4 regions of the Duganella kummerowiae genome follow, and region 1 is predicted to be linked to each of the others. Evidence: predicted binding sites of a transcription regulator. Region 1 holds the regulator's gene; each other region holds the start of a gene.
The links. The regulator sigma-54, encoded in region 1, starts transcription at its own class of promoters, with help from an activator protein. The targets are predictions, from matches to a motif close to TGGCANGNAANCTGCTTT.
Positions count from the first base shown of each region.

Region 2: a site for sigma-54 is predicted at 2,987-3,004, ahead of ACLB1G_RS03970 (PEP-CTERM sorting domain-containing protein). Genes of this name have one in related genera too.
Region 3: a site for sigma-54 is predicted at 1,432-1,449, ahead of ACLB1G_RS05780 (urease accessory protein UreD). Genes of this name have one in related genera too.
Region 4: a site for sigma-54 is predicted at 5,199-5,216, ahead of ACLB1G_RS23225 (transglutaminase family protein). Genes of this name have one in related genera too.

Region 1 is NZ_JBKFEH010000008.1:287,740-295,017, reverse strand. It holds gene ACLB1G_RS09120 (monovalent cation:proton antiporter family protein) at 1-876, opposite strand, end outside; gene ACLB1G_RS09115 (KpsF/GutQ family sugar-phosphate isomerase) at 1,005-2,003, shown strand; gene lptC (LPS export ABC transporter periplasmic protein LptC) at 2,074-2,667, shown strand; gene lptA (lipopolysaccharide transport periplasmic protein LptA) at 2,686-3,279, shown strand; gene lptB (LPS export ABC transporter ATP-binding protein) at 3,279-4,034, shown strand; gene ACLB1G_RS09095 (RNA polymerase factor sigma-54) at 4,039-5,520, shown strand; gene hpf (ribosome hibernation-promoting factor, HPF/YfiA family) at 5,597-5,953, shown strand; gene ACLB1G_RS09085 (alginate lyase family protein) at 6,042-7,001, shown strand; gene ACLB1G_RS09080 (enoyl-CoA hydratase/isomerase family protein) at 7,010-7,278, shown strand, end outside.
Region 2 is NZ_JBKFEH010000004.1:128,528-135,805, forward strand. It holds gene ACLB1G_RS03955 (efflux RND transporter periplasmic adaptor subunit) at 1-244, opposite strand, end outside; gene ACLB1G_RS03960 (efflux transporter outer membrane subunit) at 287-1,843, opposite strand; gene ACLB1G_RS03965 (EF-hand domain-containing protein) at 2,029-2,646, opposite strand; gene ACLB1G_RS03970 (PEP-CTERM sorting domain-containing protein) at 3,073-3,651, shown strand; gene ACLB1G_RS03975 (pectinesterase family protein) at 3,702-7,278, shown strand, end outside.
Region 3 is NZ_JBKFEH010000007.1:30,311-37,588, reverse strand. It holds gene ACLB1G_RS05790 (urease subunit beta) at 1-192, opposite strand, end outside; gene ureA (urease subunit gamma) at 221-523, opposite strand; gene ACLB1G_RS05780 (urease accessory protein UreD) at 537-1,400, opposite strand; gene ACLB1G_RS05775 (citrate/2-methylcitrate synthase) at 1,531-2,799, opposite strand; gene ACLB1G_RS05770 (CoA transferase) at 2,890-4,281, shown strand; gene ACLB1G_RS05765 (DUF945 family protein) at 4,285-5,940, opposite strand; gene ACLB1G_RS05760 (glycosyltransferase) at 6,032-7,278, shown strand, end outside.
Region 4 is NZ_JBKFEH010000018.1:48,710-55,987, reverse strand. It holds gene ACLB1G_RS23250 (p-hydroxycinnamoyl CoA hydratase/lyase) at 1-581, opposite strand, end outside; gene ACLB1G_RS23245 (MarR family winged helix-turn-helix transcriptional regulator) at 671-1,117, shown strand; gene ACLB1G_RS23240 (GGDEF domain-containing protein) at 1,125-2,321, opposite strand; gene ACLB1G_RS23235 (SEL1-like repeat protein) at 2,532-4,004, shown strand; gene ACLB1G_RS23230 (transglutaminase family protein) at 4,154-5,140, shown strand; gene ACLB1G_RS23225 (transglutaminase family protein) at 5,258-7,278, shown strand, end outside.

The DNA of each region.
Region 1 (7,278 bases):
CACGTTGAGCAGCATGCCTATGGTGATGAAAAAAAGTCCCAGCAGCACGTCGCGGAAGGGCTTGATGTCTTCCTCCACCTGGTGCTTGTATTCGGTCTCGGAAATGAGCATGCCGGCCACGAAGGCGCCCAGCGCCATGGACAGGCCGGCTTTTTCCGTGATCCAGGCCGCGCCCAGGGTGATCAGCAGCAGGTTCAGCATGAACAGTTCCTGCGAGCGGCGCTTGACCACGATGGTGAACCAGCCGCGCACCAGCTTCTGGCCGAAGAACAGCAGCAGGGCCAGCACCACGGCCGCCTTCAGGCCGGCCCAGGCCAGGGTTTCCACCAGGTTGTCCGCGCCCTGGCCCAGGGCCGGGATCAAGATCAGCAGCGGCACCACGGCCAGGTCCTGGAACAGCAGGATGCCAATGATCTTGCGGCCATGCTCGCTTTCCAGCTCCAGGCGCTCGGTCAGCATCTTGGACACGATGGCGGTGGACGACATGGCCAGCGCCCCGCCCAGCGCGAACGAGGCTTGCCAGGAGATGCGCAGGAAGGCCGGCAGCTGGCTGGCCACCAGCAGCCCGAACAGTACGGTGGCGATGATGGTCAGCCCGACCTGGGCCATGCCCAGCCCGAACACGATGCTGCGCATGGACTTGAGCTTGGGCAGGGAGAATTCCAGCCCGATCGAGAACATCAGGAAAACAACACCGAATTCGGCCAGGGCGTGGGTGGTCTCGCTGTTTTCCGCCAGTCCCAGCGCATGCGGCCCGATTAATATGCCCACGGCCAGGTAGCCCAGCATGGGAGGCAAATGCAACATCCGGAACGCCACCACGCCCAATACAGCCGAGCCCAGCAATAAGAGGGTCAATTCCAGCGATGTGTACATTATTCCAACATAAGGGCTAGGTGTTTTCCGAGGTTTACGGGCGTGTAGCGACTTTGTTACGACTGGCAAGTTTTTTGCTTGGCCAATTCGGCTATACTTTCGGCATGAGTGTAACCCATCAAAAAACAATGCTGAAAGCTTTTGACGCAAATACGGCCGCGCACGCCCTCAAGCTGGCGCGCGAGACCCTGCGGATCGAGGCCCAGGCCATCAGCGCCCTGGAGGCGCGCCTGGAGCGCGACGACAGCGTGGTGCGCGCCATCGAGCTGCTGCTCAACTGCAAAGGCCGCGTGGTGGTGTCCGGCATCGGCAAGTCCGGCCACATCGCACGCAAGATCGCCGCCACCCTGGCCTCGACCGGCACCCCGGCCCTGTTCGTGCATCCTGCCGAGGCGGCCCATGGCGACCTGGGCATGGTAACGGCCGACGACACCTTCATCGCGATCTCGTATTCCGGCGAAAGCTCGGAGCTGATGGCCATCCTGCCGGTGGTCAAGCGCATGGGCAGCCCTTTGATTTCCATCACGGGCAAGCCCGGCTCCAGCCTGGCGCGCCTGGCCGATGTGCACCTGGACGTGGCGGTGGACAAGGAAGCCTGCCCCATGAATTTGGCGCCGACCACCTCCACCACCGTCACGCTGGCGCTGGGGGATGCCCTGGCCGTGGCCCTGCTGGACCTGCGCGGCTTCAAGGAAGAAGACTTCGCCCGCTCGCACCCGGGCGGCGCCCTGGGCCGGCGCCTGCTGACCCATGTGCGCGACGTAATGCGCAGCGGCGACGCCGTGCCGCGCGTGGCCGCCGATGTCAAGCTGACCGACGCCCTGCTGGAAATCACCCAGAAGGGCATGGGCATGACCGCCATCGTGGACGGCGAAGGCCGCCCGCTGGGCGTGTTCACCGACGGCGACCTGCGCCGCATGATCGAGAAGGTGCAGGACTTTACCCAGGTGGTGATACGCGACGTGATGCACCCCAACCCGCGCAGCATCAGCCCGGACAAGCTGGCGGTGGACGCCGTGGCCGTGATGGAGCAGTACCGCATCAACCAGATGCTGGTGACGGACGCCGACGGCAAGCTGGTGGGCGCCCTGCACATCCACGACCTGACCCGCGCCAAGGTGATCTGATGACGGCAACCTTCACCCCCATCGAACCCGTGGCCCATATCCTGGCCCGTTTCCAGGCCTGAGGATGGTGATGCGCAAACGTACCGCCCACCGCTGGCGCCTGACCCTGATCATGACGGTGGGCGTATTTGTCGCTGTCGGCACCACCTGGCTGGTGCAGGTGGTCAACCAGGCCGGCCAGGAAGCATGGGTCGACCAGCACCGCAGCGAGCCGGACTACATCGTCGAGCGCTTTAGTTTCGTGCGGGCCGGCAAGAACGGCCAGCCGGCCTACATCATTTCGGGCGACAAGCTGACCCACCGGCCCATCGACGATTCCTCGGTGATCGACAAGCCCATCGTGCACAGCCTGGCCACCGACCAGCCTCCCATGAACATGCGGGCCGACACCGCCCGCGTAGACGAGGGCAACACCCGCGTCCAGCTGAACGGCAGCGTGGACGTGGTGCGGCCCGCCACGGCGGCGGCCCAGCCGCTGCGCCTGACCACGCCGGCACTGACCGTGTTCCCGGACGAGGAAAGAATGGAAACCGACCAGCCGGTGCACCTGGAAATGGGCAAGTCGACCGCCCAGGGCAGCGGCATGAAAGCCAACAACGCGACGCGCCAGATCACCCTGTACGGGCGCGGCCAGATCGACGTGCCGCCGCGCGGCGCGCGCTGAGCACCAGGAGAACCCAACATGACACGACATACGATGCAATTACTGCTGGCCGCCGCCGCCCTGCTGCTGGGCGGCGCCGCCGGCGTGGCGCAGGCCGAGAAGGCCGATTCCAACAAGCCCACCGAGATCAAGTTCGACCAGCTGGAAGTGGACGACGTCAAGCAGATCAAGACCTTCACCGGCAACGTGATCCTGACCCGCGGCACCCTGCTGATGAAGTCGCCCAAGGCGGTGGTGACCGAGGACCCTGAGGGCTACCAGTACGTCACCCTGACCAATTCGCCCGGCACCATGGCCACCTTCCGCCAGAAGCGCGACGGCGCCGGCGACCAGTGGGTCGAAGGCCAGGCCGAGCGCATCGAATACGATGGCAAGACCGAGCTGGTCAAACTGTTTTCCAAGGCCCAGATCAAGCGCCTGGAAGGCAGCAAGCCGGCCGACCAGGTCGATGGCGAATTCATTTCCTACGACAGCCGCAAGGAATTCTTCGCGGTCAAGAACACCTCCACCGGCGAGAGCAAGGTGGGCGGCGGACGCGGCTCCATGGTGATACAGCCATCCAGCAAGAACCCGGCCAACGCCGCGCCGCAACCAGCGCCACAGGGGAAATAATGGACATGGCCAGCTGCGGCAGCACCCTGATCGTACGCGGACTGCAAAAGACCTATGGCAAGCGCCAGGTGGTGCATGACGTGTCGCTGCAGGTCGAGTGCGGCGAAGTGGTGGGCCTGCTGGGCCCCAACGGCGCCGGCAAGACCACCTCGTTCTACATGATCGTCGGCCTGGTGCCGTCCGATGCGGGCAGCATCGATATCAGCGGGACCGACATCTCGCGCCTGCCCATCCACCGCCGCGCGGCGCTGGGACTGTCCTACCTGCCGCAGGAGGCGTCCGTGTTCCGCAAACTGACGGTGGAAGAAAACATCCGCGCCGTGCTCGAAATCCAGCGAGTCAACGGCAAGCCTTTATCCAAGGCGGAAATTGATGAACGGCTCAATACCCTGCTAGCCGATTTGCAAATCGAGAAGCTGCGTGACAACGCCGCGCTGTCCCTGTCGGGCGGCGAGCGGCGCCGCGTGGAGATCGCGCGGGCCCTGGCCACCAACCCGCGCTTCGTGCTGCTCGATGAACCTTTCGCCGGGGTCGACCCGATTGCCGTGATTGAGATCCAGCGCATCGTGCGCTTCCTCAAGGAGCGCGGCATCGGCGTCCTCATTACCGATCACAATGTGCGCGAGACGCTGGGCATTTGCGACCGCGCATACATCATCAACCAGGGCACGGTACTGGCATCAGGCCGGCCAGACGACATCATCGCCAATGAGTCGGTGCGTCGCGTGTATCTGGGTGAACATTTCCGTATGTAGATCCATGAAACAGTCTTTGCAACTGCGTACCTCGCAACATCTCGCGCTGACGCCGCAGCTGCAGCAGTCCATACGCCTGCTGCAATTGTCGACGCTGGAATTGCACCAGGAACTGGAACAGCTGCTGACCGAAAATCCCTTGCTGGAAAGGCTGGACGACCCGCTGGACCACTCCGTGCGCCTGCTGTCCGATGGCGCCATCAGCCAGCCGGCCGGCGCCGCCGAGGCCGGCGCCGATCCCGTGCACACGCCCGACAATGCTGCGCCGGCCGGCGAAGGCGAGGCCTATGACGGCCCGGCCGCCGACACCGACAGCACCACCCCCGAGGCCGACATGGACTGGGGCGACGCCGGCCGTAGCAAGAACAACGACGACGAGGATTCCCGCCCGCAACTGGAAGCGGGCCACTGCACCCTGCGCGAGCACCTGATGGAGCAGATGCGGGTGACGGTGCTGGAAATGCGCGACCGCGCGCTGGTGGAAATCATCATCGATGCGCTGGACGAGAACGGCTACCTGGAAGAGCCGCTGGAGGACATCCACGCGCGCCTGCCGGAAGAATTGGAGATCGAGCTCGATGAGCTGCGCACGGCCCTCACGCTGCTGCAAAGCTTCGACCCGGTGGGCGTGGGCGCCCGTAACGCGTCCGAGTGCCTGGCGCTGCAGATACGCCGCATGCCCGGCGTGCCCCTGGTGACGCGGCGCATGGCGCTGACCATCGTCGAACAGCATCTGGCCTGGTTTGCCCAGCGCGATTTCAACAAGCTGAAAAAAGCCCTCAACTGCGACGAGGAAGACTTGCGCGAGGCGCAGGCCGTGATCCGCCAGTGTAATCCGCATCCGGGCGCCGCCTTCGCGTCCGACGTGTCCGACTACGTGGTGCCGGACGTGATCGTCAAGAAGGGCCGCAACGGCTGGCAGGTCAGCCTGAACAACGACGTCATGCCGCGCTTGCGCGTGAACGCCATGTACGCCAACCTGCTCAAGCAGGGCAAGGGCGAGGGCGCCATGGGTGCTCAGCTGCAGGAAGCCAAGTGGCTGATCAAGAACATGCGCCAGCGCTTCGACACCATCCTGCGCGTGGCGCAGGCGATAGTGGAACGGCAAAAGAATTTTTTCTCGCACGGCGCCGTCGCCATGAGACCCCTTGTGCTTCGCGAAATTGCTGATACACTGGGTTTACACGAGAGTACTATTTCTCGGGTAACAACTCAGAAATACATGCTGACCCCGCATGGCATGTTTGAGTTGAAATATTTCTTCGGCAGCCACGTCGCCACCGAAGCGGGGGGCGAAGCCTCATCGACGGCGATACGGGCGCTCATCGTGCAACTGACAGGAGCAGAAGACCCTAAAAATCCTTTATCCGACAGTAAGATTGCGGACATGCTGGGAGAACAGGGCATGGTGATCGCGCGACGTACTGTTGCCAAGTATCGCGAAGCCTTGAAAATCCCTCCAGTCAGCCTCCGCAAGTCTTTGTAGTGCATTGGCCACTGCGCGCCCGGCGGCAATGGGCGCCCGCACTGGCCGTAAGGCGACATCATCTTTAGGAGTGTGTATGAATCTCACCATCAGTGGTCATCATCTCGAAGTGACTTCGGCTATCCGTGAATACGTGCAGAACAAGCTGGAGCGCGTCACCCGCCACTTTGATCAAGTGATCGATATCGCCGTGATCCTCACGGTCGATAACCTTAAAGAGAAAGAGAAACGTCAAAAGGCTGAAATCAACCTGCGTATGTCCGGCAAGACCGTGTACGTGGAAAGCCTGTCGCAAGACCTGTACGCCGCCATCGATACGCTGATCGACAAGCTCGACCGGCAAGTCATGAAATACAAGGACAAAGTCCAGCAGCATGGCCACGACGCCATCAAACACCTGCCCGACAGCTACGAACCCACCGCCGCCGTCTAGACCCCACGCCGGCTCCACAACGAAGGGCGCGCTTGGCGCCCTTTTTTGCCTGTGTTAAGGTAAACGTTTTCCTTCTGCGAGTGGCTGCATGAAACTTGATAAATTATTTATATCGTTGCTGCTCAGCGCCGCCGTGTCCGTCTCCGCCGCCGCACCTGCCTGCAAGCCGGCGCCGCCGGCCGTGATCGACATCGACGCCAACGGCTACTACACCGACAGCCATCACTCCGTGATCGACCCGGTACTGCGCGCCCGCAACATCGCCAACACCAAACCCATCGAGGATTTCCTCGGCGAAGTGTCGAGCGCGGCCAGCCGCTACCAGGCCGACCCGCAGGGCCAGGCCGCCGACGGCGCCTGCGCGCTGGCATGGCTGTCGGCCTGGGCCGGGCAGGGCGCCATGCTGGGCAAGCTGAGCACGGAGCAGTCCTGGTACCAGCGCAAATGGACCCTGTCCGGCCTCTCGCTCAGCTATGCGCGCGTCAAGCCGGCCGCCAGCGAGCAGCAGCGCCAGGCCATCGAAGGCTGGCTGGGGACTATCGCCGACGCCACCATCCAGCATTCGGACGCGCATAAGGGCGTGCGCAACAACCACTACTACTGGGAAGGCCTGGCGGTGGCCGCCGCCGGCGCCGTGACCGGCGACCAGCGCCGCCTGGCCTGGGGCCGCAAGGTGTTCGACCACGCCATGACACAGGTGGCGGACGACGGCTCGCTGCCGGCCGAGATGGCGCGCGCCGCCAAGGCGCTGCACTACCACGTGTTCTCGGCCGTACCGCTGTCCATGCTGGCCTCGGTGCTGGACGTGCACTCGCCCAGGCTGGACCAGCTGGTGCGCTACACCATCGCCGCCGCGCGCGACCCGTCCGGCATCGCCAGGGCCGCCGGCGTCGAGCAGGAGCCGGTGGGGCCGGGCGAGATGTCGTGGACCGTGATCTATGCCCGCCATGAGGGCAAGCCTGAACTGGCGGCCGCCAACCCGACCCGCTATCCGCGCCTGGGCGGAGAACTGAAACTGGCCAATCCGCTGGAGCACGTGGCGCGGTAGAATGGGCCATGAGCGAATTCGTCCAGACCAGCATCAGCAACGGCGCCGGCGTCATCACGCTGGACCGTCCCCAGGCCCTCAATTCCCTGTCGCTGGAGATGGTGCGCGCCATCACACGCGCCCTGCTGGACTGGCGCGCCAGCGATGACGTGACGGCCGTGCTGATACGCTCCAGCGCCGCCAGGGCCTTCTGCGCCGGCGGCGATATCCGCTTCTTCCACGAGGTCGGGCGCACGCCGCGGGCGGCGCTGCTGGAGGATTTCTTCACCGAGGAATA
Region 2 (7,278 bases), on a different contig from region 1:
TCACCTTGCGCACCAGGCCGGCGATTTCCGCCGTCACGTCCACGCCGCGCACCGGCACCAGGGTGCCGACCGAGGTCAGCTGCGGCTGCCATTCCAGCGCCTCCACCTTGACGGCGGTGACCACCTGCGCGCCGGGCTTGGGCTGGCTGGCGATCAGCTTCTGGATTTGCAGATACTTGCCAAAGGCCAGGGCGGCCACCAGCACCAGCACCAGTCCTATCATGATGAGCATACGCTTGGTCATCTATCATTCTCCTGCAGAGTAAGGTCGTAATCCGGTTTATTGTTATTGCACGCCGCTGCTGCCGCCACTGCTGCCGCTGCTGCCATACACGGGTGCGGCCGACACCGGCGTCGCGGCCGGCACGCCGTTGGCGCGGTTCCACCAGCCGCCGCCCAGGGCCTGGAACAGCGCGGCCGTGTCGGCGTAGCGGGCGGCCTGGGCCTGCACCAGGCTGATGTGCGACTGCTGGTAAGTGCGCTGCGCGTCCAGCAGCACCAGGAAGCTGATGGCGCCCAGCTTGTACTGCTGCTCGGCCAGCGCCAGCGATTCGGCCGCCATGGCGTCGGCCTCGGCCTGGGCCTTGAGCGCGGCGGCGTCCGATTCCAGCGCGCGCAGGCTGTCGGCCACGTTCTGGAAGGCGCTCAGCAAGGTCGAACGGTACTGGGCCGCGGCCGCGTCATAGGCCGCTTCCTGGGCGCGGCGCTGGGCGGTCAGGGCGCCGCCGTTGAACAGCGGCGCGGTCAGGCCGGCGCCCAGGTTCCAGGCGATGTTTTTCGAGTCGAACAGGGCGCCGCCGGTCAGGGCCGAGGAACCATAGGCGCCGCTCAGCGTGAATTGCGGATACTGGGCCGCCGTGGCCACGCCCACCAGGGCGCTGGCCTGGTGCAGCAATTCCTCGCTGGCGCGGATGTCGGGCCGCTGGCGCACCAGGGCCGACGGCAGCGACACCGGCAGTTCCTGCGGCAAGGCCAGCGCCGACAATTCGAACTGCGGCAACCCGGCCTCGCCGGGCAGGCGGCCGGTCAGCACCGACAGTTGGTGGCGCGCCTGGGCCAGCGCCTTTTCCAGCGGCGGCAGGGTGGCAGCGGTTTGCGCCACCAGGTTGCGCTGGGTCAGCAGGGTGGCGCGCGGGATGGCGCCGAACTCGAACTGCTTCTCGATCAGGCCCAGCTGCTTGTTGAGGGCGTCCAGCGTCTCGCGCGTGGCCTGGAGCTGGGCCCGCAGCGATGCTTCCCGGATGGCGGTGGTAACCACGTTGGCCGTCAGCGCCAGATAGGCCGCTTCCACCTGGTAGCGCTGGTAGTCCACCTGGGCCTGGGCCGCCTCCAGCGCGCGCCGGGTGGCGCCGAACACGTCAATGGTGTAGGACACGCTGACGGAGGCGTTATACAGATTGGTCACGCCGCCGTTCGGGGTGCCGGTGGTGGCGGCCGAGGAGCGCGCGCGCTGGGCGCCGGCCGTGGCCCCCACGGTGGGATACAGGTCGCCGGCCTGGGCCCGGTAGTTTTCCTGGGCCTGGCGCAGGGTGGCCTCGGCGGCCGCCATGGACGGACTGTTGGCGAGGGCTTCGCGCACCAGCTGGTCCAGGGCGGGCGACTGGAACATGGTCCACCACTGGGCCTGGAGTTCCTGGCCCAGCTTGAACTGCTGCGCCGCGCCGCCCGCGCCCTGGGCCGAGGCGGTCTGCGCCGGCAGCGGGTCCGGAGTGTAGGCCTGGCCCTGGGCCGCCGCCGGCAGCGCGGGCGTCTTGAAGTCGGGGCCGACGGCACAGCCGGTCAGGGCAAAGGCGCCCGCCACCGCCGCTGCCATGGCGAGATGCTGGAAGTTCAGTTTTTTCAATTGACAGCTCCGAGCTCGATCAAAAATTAAATGACTGGAAGGTCAGATCGACATATTCGCATTTTTTATGCAGTTGGTGTTGTTTTTGTATGATTACCATACGGACAGCAGGGAAATGCGCGCTCCAATGCAAAACGCCCCATGCAGCATCGCTGTCATGGGGCGCTGGTGGAGGCTGATACAGGTCAGGCGGCGGCCAGTGCGGCGGTGGAGACCCCGCCATAGGCACGGTTGACTTCATTCAGCGAGAAGGCGGTGGAGCTGTCGGCCAGCTTGGTGGCGGCGTCCTCGGAGTGGGCGCGGTAGGTCAGCGGTTCCTGGTAGCGGCCCAGTTCTTCCTCGCTTACCTTGCCGTCGTGGTTGGTATCGGCAGCCTTGACCAGGTCGCTGTCATCGAGCGGATTGGGCTGGTCGCCCTCGACCGGCTCGGAAGTCGGGAACTGGGCTGGCTTGCCGTCTTCCTGGCTGGCGCCGAACTTGGCCTGGAAGGCCTGGGTTTCCGGGCGGTCCACCAGTTTTTTCAAGCCCTCGTCAAACTGCTGCAGGGCCAGCTTCAGGCTTTCGTCCTCGGCGGTGGCGGCAGTGACGGACTGGGCGGTGTTGTCGGTGCTGTTGTCGGCGCCGCTGGCTTGCTGGGCGCCCTGGACGTTGTTGTAACCGGGCAACGACATATAGGCAGCCAGGCTGGCGCTCAGATCAAAATTACTCGTATCGATTGCATTGTTGGCAATCTTATTCTGGTCGCCCTGCTGCTCCGCCGCCAACGTGGCAGAGATCGATGGACCAACGATGTGATGGATCATAGCCGACTCCCTAGAGGACAGCCCGGTATGGCCGTCTGAAATTATTTTCCTACGCCACATTCTATCAGCGTTTTGACAAAATCCATCCTTTTTTCAGCCCCGAATCAACAAAACCACGGTTTCCTTTAAGCATTTAATCTTGCCAACATTCATGCAATGACAACAATGCCACGCGCCGCACCTGTAATTGGTCAGTTCGCCTTGTAAAATTGGTCAGGCCGCCTTAGAATGGTCTGACCAATTGATGTGCATTGCCCGGCAATGCGGCATCCCCAAAGCGGCCACGGCCGCACAGAGTTTTCGACCACGCGCGACCTCGGCCTGCCGGCCCTCGTCTCGATGGCACGGAACACGCGAGGTGTTCCGACCGGCGCCGTCCAGGCGTCTTTCTCTTACTTGGGACTACAAAAAATGAAAAAAGCAATCATGGAGACACTGGTAGCGGCGGCTTGCCTGGCCCTGCCCACCGGCGCCGCGCATGCGGCGGCAACCCCCTTGGCAAACGCCCTGATCAGCGCCAGCTACAACGGCGACAGCGCTGCGATACTCAGCCTGGACAGCGGCTTCACGGCCGGCCTGTCCAACAGCAATAGCAGCCACCTGGACCCGACCAATGTCGGCGTCGAGTTCTACACGGCCGACTTCCAGTTCGGCTTCGACTTTGCCGCCAGCGGCCTGCTGACGGTCTACGCCGCCGATCCGGTCATCGTGGCGGGCACCCATGTGGCGCGCTTCGACTTTGGCAGTTCGCTGCCGGCCGCCATCACCGGCTTCGCCCTGTCCAGCGCCGGCGACACCAGCGGCACGCCGGTATACCGGGTGATCGATGGCCACACCATCGAGATCGACCTCAGCGCCGTCAGTTGGAACAGCACCTACGCTTCCTTCGACTCCACCATCACCCTGGCCTCCCCCGTGCCCGAGCCCTTCAGCGCCGGCATGATGATGGCGGGACTGGGCCTGGTGGCGCTGCGGCGCCGGCGCAAAGGTACGGCAGCGAACTGACAGCGGGCGGCCTGGCCGCCCTACATATATACCCCTACCGGGAGAACAAGATGAGACTCACAGGTTTCAGGGCCGCGCTCGGCCTTGCCCTGCTGCTGGCTGGCGCCGGCGGCTATTCCACACACCTGGCGCACGCTGCGGCCGCCAGCACCGACAGCGCGCTGCAAGCCGCCCCCGCCGACGGCTGGGCTGCCCAGGGCGGCGGCACGGTGGGCGGCGCGCAAGCGCTATCCTCCAACATCTACACCGTCAGCAACCGCTCGCAGCTGCTGACGGCCATCAGCAACGGCGGCAGCAACGCCAAGATCATCAAGGTGACCGGCACCATCGACATGAGCGAGGGTGTGCCCTACGCCAATACGGGTGACCAGGCCATCCGCGGCGCCATCAAGCTCAAGAGTAATACCACCCTGATCGGCGACGGCGCCAACGCCGGCATCATCAATGGCCACATCGTACTGTCCGGCGTCTCGCAGGTCATCATCCGCAACCTGAAGATCGTCAATCCCTGCGACGTCGGGCCGATCTGGGACCCCACCGACGGCGCCCTGGGCAACTGGAACGCGGCCTACGACGGCATCGGCGTCTCCGCTTCGGACCACATCTGGATCGACCATAACACCTTCACCGACGGCGCCATGACGGACGACCTGCTGCCCATCGAAAACGGCCAGGTCAAGCAATGCCACGACGGCGCGCTGGACATCACCAACGCCTCCGACTACGTGACCGTGTCGTACAACGTGTTCGGCCAGCACCGCAAGAACAACCTGGTCGGCTCCAGCGACAGCGCCACCGGCGACGCCGGCAAGCTGCGCATCACCTTCAGCAACAACGTGTTCCGCGACGTGGTCAGCCGCGCGCCACGGGTGCGCTACGGCCAGGTCCACGTGTTCAACAATTACTACGTGGGCAGCAAGTCGCATCCTGCCTATCCCTACGACTACAGCATAGGCGTGGGCCAGAGCGCGGCCATCCTGTCGCAGAACAATGTGTTCGAGATTGCCGGCGTGAGCCGCTGCGATGACGTGGTCGAGCCCATCGGCGGCACCGTGCCCGGCGCCTTCAAGGACAGCGGCTCGGTGCTGAACGGCGCCGCGCTGGCCGGCTGCTCGGCGCCCAGCAGCGTGGGCTGGACCGTGCCATATGCATATGCGCCGCGTCCGGTCGCGCTGGTCAAGGCCAATGCGCTGGCGCAGGCAGGCAATGGCAAGATCAGCACCGCCATTAGCGGCAGCGGCAATGTCACGGCCGATCCCGGCCTCACCCTCACCTGCCCGGCCACCGGCCTGTACTTCTGCGACGACTTCCAGAACGGCAGCGCGGGCAACTGGAATCTGCTGCCGGTCAGCGGTCCCAACGGCAGCTTCAGCGTGAAGGCGGAGACTGTGGGCGGCAGCAACAAGGTGCTGCAGTACACGGCCGCCACCACCGGCGGCGTGCTGGCCACGCTCAAGAGCACGGCCATGGCCGCCGTACCGGCCTCCGGCGACTACTATGTGGAGGCGCGCATCAAGCCGCTCACCAATGGCACAACCGGCAACAAATACCTGTACCTGCTGGCGCGCTACACCGACAGCAACAACTGGTACGGCGCCGGCCTGAACGTACAGAACAGCAGCGCCAGCACCCAGGTCGAAATCGCCAAGATGGCGGCCGGCTCCCTGACCCGGCCAAAGCAGACCAAGAAGCCCATCAACATGGACGCCCAGTTCTACACCGTGCGCTTCGAACTGAAGGGCAGCACCCTGACGGTGTACCTGGACGGCGAGTCGCTGGGCTCGATCACGGATGCGGCCTTCAGCCAGCGCGGCACCATCGGCCTGTACACGGCCAACAAATCGTTCCAGATCGATGACGTGCGTATCGGCGACCCGGCCCTCAAGCCCTCGCAGCTGAGCGTCAGCCCGGCCACCACCAGCTACAACGCGGAAGTGGGCGACGCCCCGCTGACCCTGGCCGTGACGGCGCTGCAGCCCAATGGCGCGGCCGATACCTACAGCGCCAGCTCCAGCAATCCGGCGGTGGCGGTGGTCGGCATTAACGGCGGCACGCTGACCGTCACGCCGGTGGGCGCAGGCAGCGCCACCATCACGCTGGCCAGCGATTCCGATCCCACCCTGAAGCGCAGCATCGCCGCCACCATCAGCCCGCAGTTCGTGCAGCCCACCCAGAGCTACGGCCTGGCCGGCGTGGCCCTGCCGGCCGCGCAAGCGGCCAACGTCAACATCGACGCCTCGCTCAGGCTGACCTTCGATAACGCGCCCACCCTGGGCACGGGCGGCACCATCCGCATCTTCCGCAAGAGCGACAACGCCCAGGTGGACGTGATCAAGCTGTCCGGCGAGTCCGACACCCTGGGCTACCCGGGCCAAGCCCAGGTCAGGAAGGTTTACACCACCCCGGTCACCATCTCCGGCAACACGCTCGTCATCAAGCCGCACCTGAACAAGCTGCAATACGACACCGAGTACTACGTGGCCATCGCCAATGGCGTGGTGACCGGCGCCACCCTGGGCGGCGTGCCCTTTGTCGGCATTGGCAAGCTGGGCGACTGGTCCTTCACCACCCGCGCCTACGGCCCGGCGTCCGGCGCCTCCAGCCTCACCGTGGGCGTGGCGGCGGACACCGATTTCGACACCGTGCAGGGCGCCCTCAACTACGCCATGCAGCAACTGGGCAAGAGCGATCCGCTGACCATCAACGTACGCAACGGCACCTACAACGAGCTGCTCTACCTGCGCAACAAGGACAATGTGACGCTCAAGGGCGAGAGCCGCGACGGCGCCGTCATCCAGTATAGCAACTACGACACGCTCAACACCGGCTCCGGCGCCAGCCAGGCGTCCGACAGCAGCACCCCGGCCGGCGGCCGCGCCGTGTTCCTGGCCGAGAGCGACGATCTGCTGGTGCTGGATACCCTCACCCTGCGCAACACCACGCTGCGCTCGTCCAGCATCTCGGCCCAGGCCGAGACCATTTACTTCAACAGCCCCAGCGGACGCCTGGTGGCCACCAACGCCAGCTTCTACAGCGAGCAGGACACGCTCAACCTGAACGGCTATTCCTGGTTCTACCGCAGCCTGGTGGCAGGCAATGTGGACTTCATCTGGGGCAGCGCGCGCGCCGCCCTGTTCGAGGAATGCGAAATCCGCTCGGTGGGCGACACCGCCAATGCCGGCAGCGGCGGCTACATCCTGCAGGCGCGCGCACTGGCGGCCGGCGACAAGGGCTATGTGTTCCTGAACTCGCGCCTGACGCACGGCGCCGGTCCCGGACCGCTGCACGGCGACGTCCCCACTGGCCTCACCTACCTGGCGCGCAGCTCGGGCAGCAGCAGCTACTTCGACAACGTGGTGTTCGTGAACACGAAAATGGACACCCATGTCGCGGCCGTGGGCTGGGCCGGCGCCGGCGTGAACAGCCAGCCGGCGCCGAATCCGGCCGTGGCCACGGCGGCCTCCGGCTGGCGCGAATATGGCAGCACGGACCTGGCGGGCAATCCGCTCAACCTCGGTGCGCGCGCCGGCGGCTTCCTGCTGAGCGCGTCCGACGTGGCGGCCGGCTACGCCAACCGGGCCCAGATCCTGTCGGCCTTCAACAACGGCGCCGGCTGGAATCCGCAGC
Region 3 (7,278 bases), on a different contig from region 1:
CGCGATGTTCAGGCGCATACCGTAAGCCTTCCAGCGCTCGAACTGCAGCGCCGAATTGGCTTCGAAGAAATGGAAATGGGAGCCGACCTGGATGGGACGGTCGCCACGGTTGCGCACCACGACGGTGGCGGTCTCGCGGCCTTCATTGAGGGCGATGGCGCCCTCTTCGAGTTGGTATTCGCCCGGTATCATCGTGCGCTCCTTCAAAAACAGAAAACGTTCAGGGTATGGGCTGGTGCACGGTCACCAGCTTGCTGCCGTCGGGGAAGGTGGCCTCGACCTGGATGTCGGGGATCATCTCCGGCACGCCTTCCATCACGTCCTTGCGGGACAGGATGGTGGTCCCGTAGTGCATCAGCTCGGCCACGGTCTTGCCGTCGCGCGCGCCTTCCATGATGGCGCAGGTGATGAGCGCCACCGCTTCCGGGTAGTTCAGCTGCAGCCCGCGCGCCAGGCGGCGTTCGGCCACCAGGCCGGCGGTGAAGATCAGCAGTTTGTCTTTTTCTCTTGGAGTCAGGTCCATTGCGTATTCCTGTTCAGGTTAGCCAGATGCGCGGGGTGGCGGCGCCGCGGCCCAGCAGCCGCGGGCGCAGCACCGACCACACGGCCAGCATGATCCCGCGCGCGGTTTCGCTGTTGTCGCCCAGGTGGCGCGCCACCAGCACGCCCCTGGTTTGGGTAACGCCGAAGGCGGGGCCATCGCCATGGCGTTCGGCGACGGCGGCGCGGATCTCGGCCAGAAGCGTGGCCGGCTGCTGGGCGCAGGCGGCGATCAGGGTGGCGCACACGGTGTGGCCGCCCATGCCCAGCGGGCTGTCCAGCCGGCCGCCCAGCAGGGCGCCCTGCTCCCACCACAGCAAGCGGCCGTCGCGGCGTATGCTGGTGCGCTGCGCCACCTTGCCGGTGTCGAAGGTCTCGCCGGAAGCGCGCCGGCCCATGCACAGGATTTCGCAGCCGAGGTAGACCGCGTCGCCATCGAGCTGTATGTCCTGGCGCAGGGCGACGTCGGCCTGGTCGAAGAAGATGGTTTCCTGCGGCAGCCATTCGAGCGAGCCGCCGGCGCCCACGCGCAGGCTGACATCCTGGCTGGAACGGCGCCCGTTGGACTTGTACCACTTGGCGGCGCCGGGGGTGCTGATGAAGGCGCGCGCGCCGGCCCCCACTTCCACACCGATACGGAGCTGGTCGCCCCCCACCACGCCGCCCGGCGGGTGGACAATGATGGCGTGGCACACGGCCTTGTCTTCCGGGTAGAGCGCTTTCTGCACCCGCAGCGGGCCGACGTGCTGGTTGCGCAGCATGCGCGTGGTGCCGGCGTCGTCGGCAAAGCCCAGCGCGAGGCTGGCCTGCCAGGAACCATGGCTGGCGGCGCTGTCGCTGGGCTGGGTGCAATCGGGCATGACGGATGATCCTGGTGATGATTCCGTTGAGTAAGCAATGTATATGCCAGCGCTTATGTAAGTACTTTAGTTTGTTTTTGAACCAATATGGTGCAAATAGCCATAATTGCACCTTATCGGTGCACAATTCTTAAATTTGCCAGTCGAAAGTGCCGACATAGCGGGCGCGCGGGCGTATCAGCCTGCCCTCCTCTATCTGTTCATACGCATGAGCCAGCCAGCCGGCGCTGCGACCCAGGGCGAACAGGATCTGCGAGGCGCCGGACGGAAGTTCGAGAGTGTGTTCGATGGCGGCCAGCGCGAAGTCGATGTTGGGCGCTTGCCCGGTCAGGCCGCTGGCTACGCGGGCGATGGCGTTCACGGCCTCGGCCCCGGGCAGCATGGACAGCAGCAGCCGGGCGCGCGGGTCGCCGTCCGGATACAGGGGATGGGCGAAGCCGGGCAGGAGGGCGTCATAGCCGCTGCCGCTGCTGTCACTGCCGCGCAGGTGGAGGCGCAGCGCGGCCTGCATGTCGGGCGCGTCCTGGACCGCGCGGACCAGGGCCAATGCGCGCAGCGTTTCGCCGCCGTGGCGCTCGCCGGACAGCGCGGCCAGTCCGGCCACTAGCGCCATGGACAGTTGCGCGCCGCTGGACGCCACGCAGCGCACCGTGAAGGTGGACACGTTCAGTTCGTGGTCGGCGCAGGCCACCAGCGCGGCGCGGATCAGGGCGTCGTGCTCCGGCGCCAGCCCCCAGGCGTGGCGGCATTGTTCGTGCAGTGGCAGGGTATCGATGTCGCGGTCCAGCAGCGCGGCGGCCATGGCGCGCATCAGCGCCGGGCGCGGGTCGGCTGCCGCCGCACGGGATGGTGCAACTACAGGTTCAAATCCAGGGACAAGCGCCGCCGCAGGCGCCGCGCCGCCTGCGGCAGTCGGCGGCAAGGATACGGCCATGGCCGCCATGAGCGCGGCAGCGCGATGCAGCGGCGGGCTGCCGCCGTGAAGCTGGCGCAGCGCGCGCCATTGCCCGGCGCAGGCGGGAGCGGTGGCGGGCGCGCTATCGAAGATGCTGGCGCGCTGGTTCCACAGGATCGCGGCGGTTTGCTCCAGGGTGGCGCTGCGGGCCAACTGGATGGCGTCGTGGCCACGGTAGCGGATCACACCATCGCGTATCAGCGTGATGCGCGACTCCAGTATCGGCTTGCCCCAGCCAATGGCCTGCTCGACCGCGTGCCCGGCCTGCTTGCCATCCCTGCGGCGCGCCGCCAGCCGCTGCACTTCGCCGTGGTCGTAGCGTTTGCTGCGCACGCCCTGCTCCGCCAGCGACGCCAGCAGGCCCCGGCTCACATACGAGTACAGCGTGGCGGCGCTGACACCCAGTATCTGTGCGGCTTCCCTGGCGGTGACGGTTCTCTTCATAAGGGAATTTGTATCGATTGCGGGTATCAAGATTGACGCTGGCTGGCACCAGATTCTAGACTGATTCCAGAGACCTGGCGAGGAGAGACCATGAACCCTGCATCATTGGCTGCAACCCTGTGGCGCTGCGCCGGCGGCCATCCCGGCGCGCTCGACCAGCTGCGCTTCCACCACGACGATGCGCAGCTGCCGTCGGTATTCCAGGTCGGCGCGCTGGCCTCGGCCAGCATCGCGGCGCAAGCGCTGGCGGCGGCCGCATTGTGGCGGCTGCGCGGCGGCCATGCGCAGCAGATCGATATCGACCAGCGCCACGCGCTGGCCATGTTCCGCAGCGAGCGCTATCTGCGCCTGGACGGCGCACCGCCGCCGGAACCGTGGAGCCCGCTGTCCGGCTATTACCAGGCCGGTGACGGCCGCTGGATACAGCTGCACACCAATTTCCCGCACCACCGCGACGGCGTGCTGCGCGTACTGGCATGCGGCGCCGAACGGGCCGAGGTGGCCGCCGCCATCGCGCGCTGGAACGCGGCCGATCTCGATGCGCGGCTGGCGGCGGCAGGCATGTGCGCCGCCATGATACGCACGCCCGAGGAATGGCAGGCCACGGCGCAGGCGCGCGCCATCGCCACGCTGCCGCTGTTCAGCGTGGACAGCGCCGGCCAGGCGCCGCCCGAGCCGCTGCGTGGCGGCGTGGCGGACCGCCCGCTGGCCAGGGTGCGGGTGCTGGACCTCTCGCGCGTGATCGCGGCCCCGGTGGCGGCGCGCACGCTGGCCCAGCACGGCGCCGAGGTGCTGGCCATCAGCGCGGCGCATTTGCCGAATCTGCCGGGACTGATCATGGATACCGGGCGCGGCAAGCGCAATGCGCAGCTGGACTTGCGCACGGACGCGGGCCGCGCCACGCTGCGCGCATTGGTCACGGACGCCGATGTCATCCTGCACGCCTACCGCCCCGGCGCGCTAGCCGCGCTGGGCTTCGACAGCGCGGCCTTGCAGGCGCTGCGGCCCGGGCTGGTGGAGGTGAGCCTGTGCGCCTACGGTGCGGCCGGACCCTGGCAGGCGCGGCGCGGCTACGACAGCCTGGTGCAGTCGGCCAGCGGTATCGCGTGGGAAGAAGGCGCGGCGGCCCACTTGCCGCAGCCGGGCAAACTGCCGTGCCAGGCGCTGGATCATGCCACCGGCTATATCGGCGCGCTGGCGGCCATGGCTGGATTGGCGCGGCGGGTGACGCAGGGCGGCGGCTGGAAGGCGCAGGTGTCGCTGGCGCAGACCGGGCGCTGGCTGCAAAGCCTGCCGCGCCTGGAAGACGGCTTGCAGTATGAGGACATGTCTGCGGCGGACGCCGCGCCGTGGATGGAGACCGTGCAAGCGAGCTACGGCGCGGTCAGCGCGGTGGCGCCGGTGGAGCGCATGGCGGCCACGCCGCCGCGCTTCGAGCGTCCGCCGGCGCCGCTCGATGCCGGGGCAGCGCGCTGGAGTTAGCCTTTACTGCCGCGCTGGCGCCGGTTCCGGCGCGGCTGGCGGGGCGGACGCCGGTTGCGGCGGCACGGGGACAGCAGGTTGCTGTTCGCCTGGCGGCGTCAAGGTCACGGTGCGCATCACGGTGGACGCCATCGGGGTGCGGCCCTGCCTGGCCGGGGTCCAGCGGCATGCGTTGGCTGCGGCCGCCGTGGCCGCGTCGAAGTCGGGCAGTCCGCTGGGTTTGACGATGGTCACCTTGCGGGCGCGGCCTTCCTTGTCGATCTCGTAGCTCAACACCAGCTCGGTGGGGCTGGTGACCGGCGGTTCCGGCGGCCACTGGCACTGGCCGGGAATCTCGGCAGCGCCGGTGCGCTCGCCAAAGATATCGTCCGAGGCCAGGTTGGGCAGCTCGACCTGCTTGCCGTTGAAGGTCAGCCGTCCGTGGTTGACCTCGACCTGCGACCGCAGCTCGTCATCCTGGAGCGTGGCGAAGCCGCCGCCGACCAGCTTGCCCACCACCACGTCCGTCATCTGCTTGGCGGCCAACTGCACTTGGGATTCGTCACCGCCCTGCTTGCGGGCGACGGTCAGGGCCACTTCGCGCACCAGCGCCAGCGGGACACGGATATCGACCTTGGCCACCATCTTGCGCGCCAGGCGGATGGGGTCGTCGAGGTCGGACGCCACGGCGCGGTCGAAGGCCACGCTGCCCGTCACGGTAAACGCCTGTCCATGGTAGGACGCACCCAGCTTGTCCAGCCGGATCGATGCGCCGCGCTCGACCATGGAGCGCGCCAAGGCCTTGAGCTGTTTCACCACTTCGGCCGTGGACTGCTCCGGCGCCAGATCGGTGCGCGCCTGCACGGCCGCCATCTCCTTCTGGTAGCGCGCCAGTGCGGCGGCGTCCAGGCCGATCACGCTGCTGTCGAGGTGGATCTGCTCGACATGCTCGCCGGCCACCTGCAGCCTGGCGATGCCGACGCGCGAGACCATGTCCACCAGCTTGCCGCGCTGCTTCATCTCGGCGCTGACGCCCATGCCCTCCATGCGCAGCGGCCCCAGCGAGGCTGTGCGCTTGACTTCCTGCTTGCCCTGCACATTGAGATCGGCGGTGGCGGTCAGCTCGCCGTCGATGGCCAGGCTGCCGACGCGGATATCGGTCACGCCGAACCACAGGCCCTGGTAGCCCAGGCGCTGGCGGGCGCTGGCGCGTATGTCCTTGACATGGATGGCCTCATCGCCCTGGCGCACGTCGAACGATGGCAAGTCCAGGTCGACCACCAGGCTGCGGCCGCCGCGGTCCGTGCTGGCCCGGGCGGTCAGGGTGGTCCAGGACAGCTGCTGTCCGTCGGCTTCCGTGTAGGTGTGCGGCAGCAGGCGCGCCACGTAGCTGATACGGCCCTTGGCGGCGGCCACGCGCTCCGGCACCATGGGGCGCTCGCTGCCGAACACCTGCTTCAGCCGGGGGCGCAGTTCGGCGGAATACTCGAATTTGCTGAGCTTTTCCAGGGCCTTGGCCTTGTTCTGCTGGTCCAGTTGGGCCTTGCTGATTTCCTTGGCGGCCGCCATGGCGGTCAGCATCATCTCGCTGCTGATCTCGGCGGGCTTGGGCTGGGCCGCGTGGGCGCTCACCAGCGCCAGCGCGGCGGCCCATGGGTAGATCGATTTTTTCAGGAACATGTGCGGTGTGTAGTGATGATGAGCGGGCATTGTAGCGAATGCAGCATGCACCAAAATACACGCATTGTCACTCGCGGGGTATGATCCCGGCATGAAGATAGGAATGCAAACCTGGGGCAGCCATGGCGACATGCGGCCCTTTATCGCGCTGGCGGAAGGCCTGCAGGCAGCCGGCCATGAAGTCATGCTGGTGCTGACCTGCGTGGACAGCGCAGCCTATGCCAGCTATGTGTCGCCGCACGGGGTGCGGGTGCGCAGCGTGGCCTCGCCCGTGTTCAGCGAGGAGGAAGCGGCGCAGATAGGCTTGCAGGTGCTGGGCGAGCGCGATCCGTTCAAGCAGCTGGCGGTCATGATGCGCCTTTGCTACGCCCCGGCCGAGGAGGCGATGTACGCCGCGGCGCTGGAACTGGCAGAGGAATGCGAGCTGCTGGTTGGCCATTTCATGATGCACCCGCTGCAGATCGCGGCCGAACATGCCGGCAAGCCCTACGCCAGCGTGCTGTTGTCGCACGTGATGGTGCCCAGCGCCTGCAACCATCCGATCAGCACCTTCAGCCTGGGCAAGCCGGTGAACCGCGCGCTGTGGTGGTACACGCGCAAGGCCATGCACCGGGTGCTGCATCCCTACGCCGACCGCTTGCGAACGCGGCTGGGCATGGGGCCTGCGCCCGACATGCTGACCGGGGTGTGGATGTCGCCGTATTTCACGCTGCTGGGCGTCAGCCCGCAGCTGTGCGAACGGCAGCCGGATTGGCCGGCCTCAGTGCATGTGTCGGGCTTCCTCGACATGCCCAATATCGCGCTGGAGGGCGGCGTGCCGGCGCAACTGGCGGATTTCCTGGCGGCCGGCGCGGCGCCGGTCTACATGACCCTGGGCAGCTGGATGCCCAAGGATTTGATCAACCAGCGCGACACGCTGGCGCTGCTGACGGAGGCTGCCCGGCTGGCCGGCTGCCGCGCCATCATCCAGGCGCCGGCGGCGGCGCAGTGCGGATACCGTTCCAGCGACGAGGTGCTATACGTGGCGGCGGCGCCGCACCACGCCATCTTCCCGCTGTGCGCGGCGGTGGTGCATCACGGCGGTGCCGGCACCACGCAGTCGGCCACGCTGGCGGGCAAGCCCTCGGTCGTGGTGGCGCACCTGGGCGAGCAGGAACATTGGGGCAATGAGCTGCGCCGCATCGGCGTGGCCGGGCGGCCGCTCAGGCGCGTGAGCGTCACCGCCGGCACGCTGGCGCGGCGCATACGGCAAGCGCTGGATGCGCCGCAGATGCGGGTGCAGGCCGAGGCCGTGGCGCACCGCATGCGGCAGGAGAATGGAGTCGCCACGGCGGTGGC
Region 4 (7,278 bases), on a different contig from region 1:
TTGGGCACGCTCTTGTTGATCAGGCCCATGGCGGCCGCTTCCTTGCCGGTGAAGGTGTCGCCGGTCATGATGTAGTGCAGGGCCTGGCGGTGGCCCATGGTGTCGGCCACGGCCTTGCTCACCAGGTTGCCGGGCGGGATGCCCCAGTTCACTTCGGACAGGCCGAACACGGCCTCGTCGGCGGCAATCGCCAGGTCGCAGGCCACCAGCGGCGAGAAGGCGCCGCCGAAGCACCAGCCGTTCACCATGGCGATGGTGGCCTTGCTGTACATGCGCAGCAGTTTCCATTGCCATTGCGAGCAGTCGCGGCGCATGCGCTCCTGCATGATTTCCGGCTTGCCGTCGGTCTCGCGGAAGTATTCCTTCAGGTCCATGCCGGCGGTCCAGGCTTCGCCGGCGCCGGTCAGCACGATCACCTGGGCGTCGTCGTCCAGTTCCAGGGTTTCCAGCACGTCTATCATTTCCCGGTTCAGGGTCGGGCTCATGGCGTTGCGCTTTTCCGGGCGGTTCAGGGTGATCCAGCCGATGCCGTTTTCGACATCCACCTTCACGGTTTGCCAGCGCGCTTCATACTTGGACATACAATGTCTCCTTGGGGTCAAATTATTATCAGGCTTCCTGATATGTGACTTATACTATACCCACATGAACCGCATTACAAGCACAATTTATGGTTGATCATTCCCCGTCCAAACCCATGGGGCTGGCCTATCTGGCCGGCCGCCTCGACCACGTATTGAACAAGCGCCTGCGCGAGGTGCTGGCGCCCCACGGGCTGACGGTGCCGCAGTACACGGCGCTGTCGGTGTTCCGCGCCCAGGGCGCGCTATCGAACGCCCAGCTGGCCGAGCGCACCATGATTTCACCGCAATCGGCCAACGAGATGGTCAAGACCATGGAGGCGGGCGGCTGGATCGCGCGCACGCCGGACCCGGCCCACGGCCGCATCATCCAGATCAGCCTGACGGAGCACGGCCACGCCGTGCTGCGCGATTGCGACGTGGTGGTGGCGCAAGTGGAAGCGCGCATGTTCCCCGGCCTGTCCGAGCAGGAGCTCAGCCGCCTGCACGCCCAGCTGCGCGGCGCGGTGCGGGCGCTCAGCGTGCAGGGGAATTGAAGGTGGGTCAGGCCCAGGCTGGCACTGGCGCCGCCATGGCGGCCGTCGGGACCGCCTCGCCGTGCACGCACACCCGGTTGCGGCCCGATTGCTTGGCCAGGTACAGGGCCTGGTCGGCGCGGCGCAGCAGCGCCTCCCAATCCTCGCCCGGTTCAGCCAGCGCCAGGCCGACGCTGACCGTCAATCCCACCTCGTGGCCCTCGGCTTGCAGCGGCTCGGCGGCAATGGCGGCGCGCAGCCGCTCCGCCATCTGGCGGCAGGCCGGCGCGCCGGTGTCCTCCACCAGTACCGCGAATTCCTCGCCGCCGGTGCGGAACAGGGCGTCGTAGCCACGCAAGCTGCAGCCAGCCACGCGGGTGGCGTGCACGATGGCGGCGTCGCCCACGGCGTGGCCGTGGCGGTCGTTGATACGCTTGAAGTAATCGATGTCGAACACGATGAAGGCCGGCGCTGTCCCGCCGCGGCTGAAGCGCTGGAAAGCGCGCCGGGCTTGTTCCTGCAGCGCGCGCCGGTTGTACCAGCCGGTCAGGCTGTCGCGCAGGGCGGCGCGGCGCAGCGCCAGTTCCTGCTGGCGCATCACGATCAGGGCGCAGCTCATTACGCCGGCCGACAGGAATACCAGCACCGACAGCGAACCTATGGTCTGAGACAACTGGTTGCCCATGTAGGTCAGCTGGCCGCCGGCCAGCGCGATCCATAGGGCGCGCACCACCAGCTGCAGCATGAAGGCGCCTTCCACCAGCATCAGCGGCAGGTAGGACGGCTTGGCCTCGCCCGGCGGCAGGCGCCAGATACACCACACCACATGGGCGTTGCAGGCCGCGATCAAGGGTGTCAGCAGCAGCAGCCGGTGCAGCACCGAACTCTGGGTAAACGGCAGCAGGTGCAGCAGCGGCACGCCGGCCAGCAGCGCGGCCAGCAATGCATGGCGCGGGCGCAGGCCCAGGTGGCGCCGCAGCCCGGCCGCGATCATGAAGTGGCCGCCGATATAGAAGGCGTTGCCGAGGGCAGGCATGGCAGGGTGCTTGAAGTCGGTCACGCCGGCCACGAAGGCCACCGCGTTGGAAGCAAGGAACAGGGTGCCGGCCGCCGACCAGTCCAGCAGGCAGGCCGCGCGCGAGCTGGCGCGGTACAGCAGCAGCATGGTGACGGCCATGATGGCCGACGCCAGGCCGGAGGTGACCACCAGCGTGAACGCGTCCATGAATTCCTCTTGGGTAAAAAATAAAGCTTTTGAGCAAGCTGAGCAGCATAGTATCTTGAAACGTGGTGGTCAAATCTCTCAAAAGATTGCTCTGTTGCTGCAATGCGATAGTTGCGCGCGCGATTTATCATCAAAGCCATAACGGTTACTCATTTGCGGACCGCCGTTATTTAAAACAAACTTATTCCACCAATAAAAACAGGAGATCCCATGAAGACCGCCGTATCGCTGATGAGTTTGCTCATGCTGGCTGGCGCCGCCCGCGCCCAGGCCGAACAGGCGCCCGCGCCCATCCCCTCGGTATCGGTGAACGCCAAGCGCCAGACAGTGGATCCCTCGGACGTGATCACGGCCAAGAGCAAGGTGTTGTCGCGCAAGTTCGCGTCCTCCTGCGCCTTCATGAGCACCTATAACCCGGCCGAGGACGACGTCATGCTCAAGTATCTGAGCGACTTCAATTCGCTGGGCAACACGGCCGGCAATGGTCTGGACAAATTCAGCGACACTGCCCCGAATGGCGACGTCTCCAATATGGCCCTGTCCTCGTCGATCGAAGACCCCATGGCTGGCGTGGCCATGCCGGACGGCATGGAGCCGGCCGTCAAGTGCGGCCAGAACGACCGCAACTTCGCGGCCGGCCGCAACGCCATCGCGCGCAAGGACAAATCGCTGGAGCAAGCCTTCGACGCCCTGGACCGCAACGATTACGCCACCGCCCTGCAGCAGTTCAACGTGGCCTGGAGCAAGGTCGGCTACGAGGAGGCAGCCCTGATGCTGGGCAAGATGCACCTGTACGGCCAGGGTACGCCGCGCGACAGCAAGCAGGCCGTCAAGTGGTTCCGCGAAGTGGTGGAGGCGCGCTATGACCCGACCCAGGACCGGCTGCGCTTCAACCCGAAAAACCCCGGCGCCCTGAACCCCCGCTGCGAGGCGGCCATGACCCTGGCCAAAATGTACCTGTTGGGCCAGGGCGTACCCAAGGATGCGGGCGAGGCGCGCAAATGGTATGCCAAGGCGGTCGACATGGGCTATATCCCCGCCAGCAACACCCTGGGCCTGGCTTACCTGGGCGGCCTGGGCGGCGAGAAAGACCCGGCCAAGGGCCTGGCCTACCTGAAGGAGGGCGCTGAGGCCGGCTACACGGTGGCGCAGTACAGCCTGGCCAAGGCCTATTACACGGGCGAAAACGGCGTACCGCAGGACTTCAAGCAGGCCGGCGCCTGGTTCGTGGAGGCAGGCAAGGGCGGCAATGCCGACGCCCTGTTCGCGGCCGGCCGCATGTATGACCTGGGCGAGGGCGTGGACCCGGACCAGAAGCGCGCCCTGGTGTACTACAAGGAGTCGGCGGTGAAGGGCAATGCCGACGCCCAGGCTGCCCTGGCCACCTATTTCTACGCGGGCCAGGAAGTGCCCAAGGACCTGGCCACGGCGCGCAAGCTGTTCAGCGAAGCCGCCATGCACGGCCAGCCGGACGCCATGTACAACCTGGGCGTGATGTCGGCCCTGGGCGAGGGCGGGCCCAAGGACCTGGCCATGGGCTATGTGTGGCTGAGCCTGGCCAAGGCCTCCGCCAACGAGGCGGCCGGCCCGGCCCTGAAGGCGGTCGAGCCGCAGCTGACGGCACAGGACCGCGCCAAGGCGGACGCCATCCTGAAACCGGCGCCCAAGGCCAAGGCCGGCTGATCGCCGGTCGGCGGCGGTGCGCATGCTTCCCCCGGCCGGCGCCGGAGCGGCCGGGCGCATGCCGGCCAGCCGGCAGCCGTGTTACATTGCGGCTTATATTTTGTATCACAGCCACCAGGGCGCGCGCACAGGGCGCGCCGGAGACCCGCATGAGCTTACCTCCCGAGGCCGCGCCACACTGCCGCTACCACATCCTGCACGAGACCCGCTACCGCTACCAGGGCGTGGTCACCCTGTCGCAGCAGGTGCTGCACCTGACCCCGCGCGACTTCGCCCACCAGCGCACCGAGTCGCACCGCATCCACATCGAGCCGGCCGTGGACGAGTGCAGCGAGCGCAGCGACTACTTCGGCAACCTGGTGCGCCATGTCGGCATCAGCGCGCCGCACCAGTCGCTGCTGGTGCGCTCGGAAGCCGTGGTGGCCATGCTGGCGCGTCCCGGCCCGGAGGTGCTGGCGGCCTCGCCGCCCTGGGAGTCCCTGCGCGACCTGGTCCAGCACTCGTCCGATCCGGCCCTGCTGGAAGCCTGCCGCTACCTGTATGAGTCGCCCCAGGTGCGCTGGAATGGCGAGATCGCGCAATTTGCGCGGGCCAGCTTCAAGCCCGGCCGCGCCCTGCTGCAGGCGGCCATGGAGCTGGCCGTGCGCATCGGCGCCGAATTCGAGTTCGATCCCCAGGCTACCGACATTTCCACTCCGCTGGAACAGGTCATGGCCGGCCGCCGCGGCGTGTGCCAGGATTTTGCCCAGCTGATGGTGGGCTGTCTGCGCAGCCTGGGCCTGCCGGCGCGCTACGTCAGCGGCTATATCCTGACCCATCCGCCCGAGGGCCAGCCGCGCCTGGTGGGGGCGGACGCCTCGCACGCCTGGGTCTCGGTGTATTGCCCGCAGGCCGGCTGGATCGACTTCGATCCCACCAACCGCTGCCTGGTGCAGTACGAGCACCTGACCCTGGGCTGGGGGCGCGACTTCAGCGACGTCACGCCGCTGCGCGGGGTGGTGCTGGGCGGCGGCTGCCAGCAGCTGCAGGTCAACGTCACCATGACCCCGCTGGACGGGCGCCAGTCGGCCAGGCCGGCGCCGCCCATGGTGGCCAGCCAGGTGCAGGTGCAGGGCGTGCACCGGCCCGGCGCCTGAGCGCGGCGATACCGCCAGCCTCGCTGCACCGCCATGGTGCAGGAGGCCCTTGTCAAAGTGGTACAAATCCTGCTTACCCGTGGCGAGACCGCCAATTCGCTACAGGAGCATACCCGCATGGCCATCCGCGTCGCTCTGCACCACAAGACCAGCTACCGCTACGACCGCCAGGTGGCGCTCTCGCCCCATGAAGTGCGGCTGCGCCCGGCGCCGCATGCGCGCACGCCCATCCTGTCGTACTCGCTCAGCGTGACGCCCGAGCAGCACTTCATCAACTGGCAGCAGGACCCCTACGGCAACTACATTGCCCGCTACGTGTTCCCGGAGAAGACGGCGCTGCTGGAATTCACGGTGGACCTGGTGGCCGACATGACGGTCATCAATCCCTTCGACTTCTTCATCGAAGGCTATGCCGAGCGCTATCCCTTCGCCTACGCCGAGCAGCTGGCGGTCGAGCTGCAGCCCTACCTGCAGCCGGAACCGGCCGGCCCGCGCCTGCGCGCCTGGCTGGAGACGGCGCGCAGCGAGCTGGTGGAGCCGGACATGGGCACCAACGCCTTCCTGGTGGCGCTCAACCAGCGCCTGCAGCGCGACATCAATTACCTGCTGCGCATGGAGCCCGGCGTGCAGACGCCGGAGGAAACCCTGGAACTGGGCTGCGGCTCCTGCCGCGACAGCGGCTGGCTGCTGGTGCAGATCCTGCGGCACCTGGGGCTGGCGGCGCGCTTCGCCTCCGGCTACCTGATCCAGCTCGCCGCCGACCAGGAAGCGCTGGATGGCCCCAGCGGCACTGCGGTCGATTTCACCGACCTGCATGCCTGGGCCGAGGTGTATGTGCCGGGCGCCGGCTGGATAGGCCTGGACCCCACCTCCGGCATGCTGGCCGGCGAGGGCCACATCCCGCTGGCCTGCACCGCCACGCCCTCGTCGGCGGCGCCGGTGGTGGGCTTTGCCGATCCGGCCGAGGTGCATTTCTCGCACGAGATGACGGTCACCCGTATCCACGAGGACCCGCGCGTGACCAAGCCCTATGGCGACGACGAATGGCAGCGGGTCGAACAGTTGGGGCGCCAGGTGGACGCCGACCTGGTGGCCCAGGACGTGCGCCTGACCCAGGGCGGCGAGCCGACCTTCGTCTCCATCGACGACATGGACAGCCCGCAGTGGAACACGGCCGCCCACGGCGCCGAGAAGCGCGCCCTGGCCGGCCAGCTGGCGCAGCGCCTCAAGCGCCATTTCGCGCCCGGCGGCCTGCTGCACTACGGCCAGGGCAAGTGGTATCCGGGCGAACCGCTGCCGCGCTGGGCCCTGAATATTTATTGGCGCACCGACGGCCAGCCGGTATGGAAGGATGCCGGCCTGTTTGCCGACGAGGCCGTACCCGAGGGCTATGGCGACCAGGAGGCGGCCCGCTTCACGGCAGCCCTGGTGCGGGCCCTGCGCCTGCCGGCCGGCAGCGCGCTGCCGGCCTACGAGGACGTGCTGCAGCAGGCGCGCCGCGAGCAGGAGCTGCCGGTGAACGTCGATCCGCTCAAGGCCGACCTCAAGGCGCCGGACGAGCGGCGCCGCCTGGCGCGCCTGCTGGAGACCGGGCTGGGCGCGGTGGTCGGCTACGTGCTGCCGCTGCAGCCGCGCGAGCCGGAGCCCGGCAAGGCCACGGCCTGGCGCACTTCGCCCTGGCCGCTCAGGCGCGAACACCTGTACCTGATCGACGGCGATTCGCCCATGGGCCTGCGCCTGCCGCTGGGGGCGCTGCCCTGGGTGCAGCCGGAAGACCGTGAGCCGCGCTTCGATATCGACCCGTTCGCGCCGCGCGATCCGCTGCCGCAGCATGCCGCGCTGGGCGCGCAGGCGGCAGCGCGCGGCGCGTCGGCCGGCGCAAGCGGATTGGCTGCCAGCGCGGCAGCCAGTTCCACCGCCGGCGCCGGGACCGGTTCTGCTGGCGCCGCTGCCGGCGCCAGCCTGCGCGCCTCCGCCGGGCTGGCTGGCGTGCGTCCCGGCGACGCCGCGCAGCAGGCGGCCGCCCTTCAAGCCGCCGATACTGACGCTGTCGACCCGGACGCCGTGGCCGCGCGCGACGTCATCCACACCGCCCTGTGCGTGCAGGTGCGGGCCGGGCGCCTGTACGTGTTCATGCC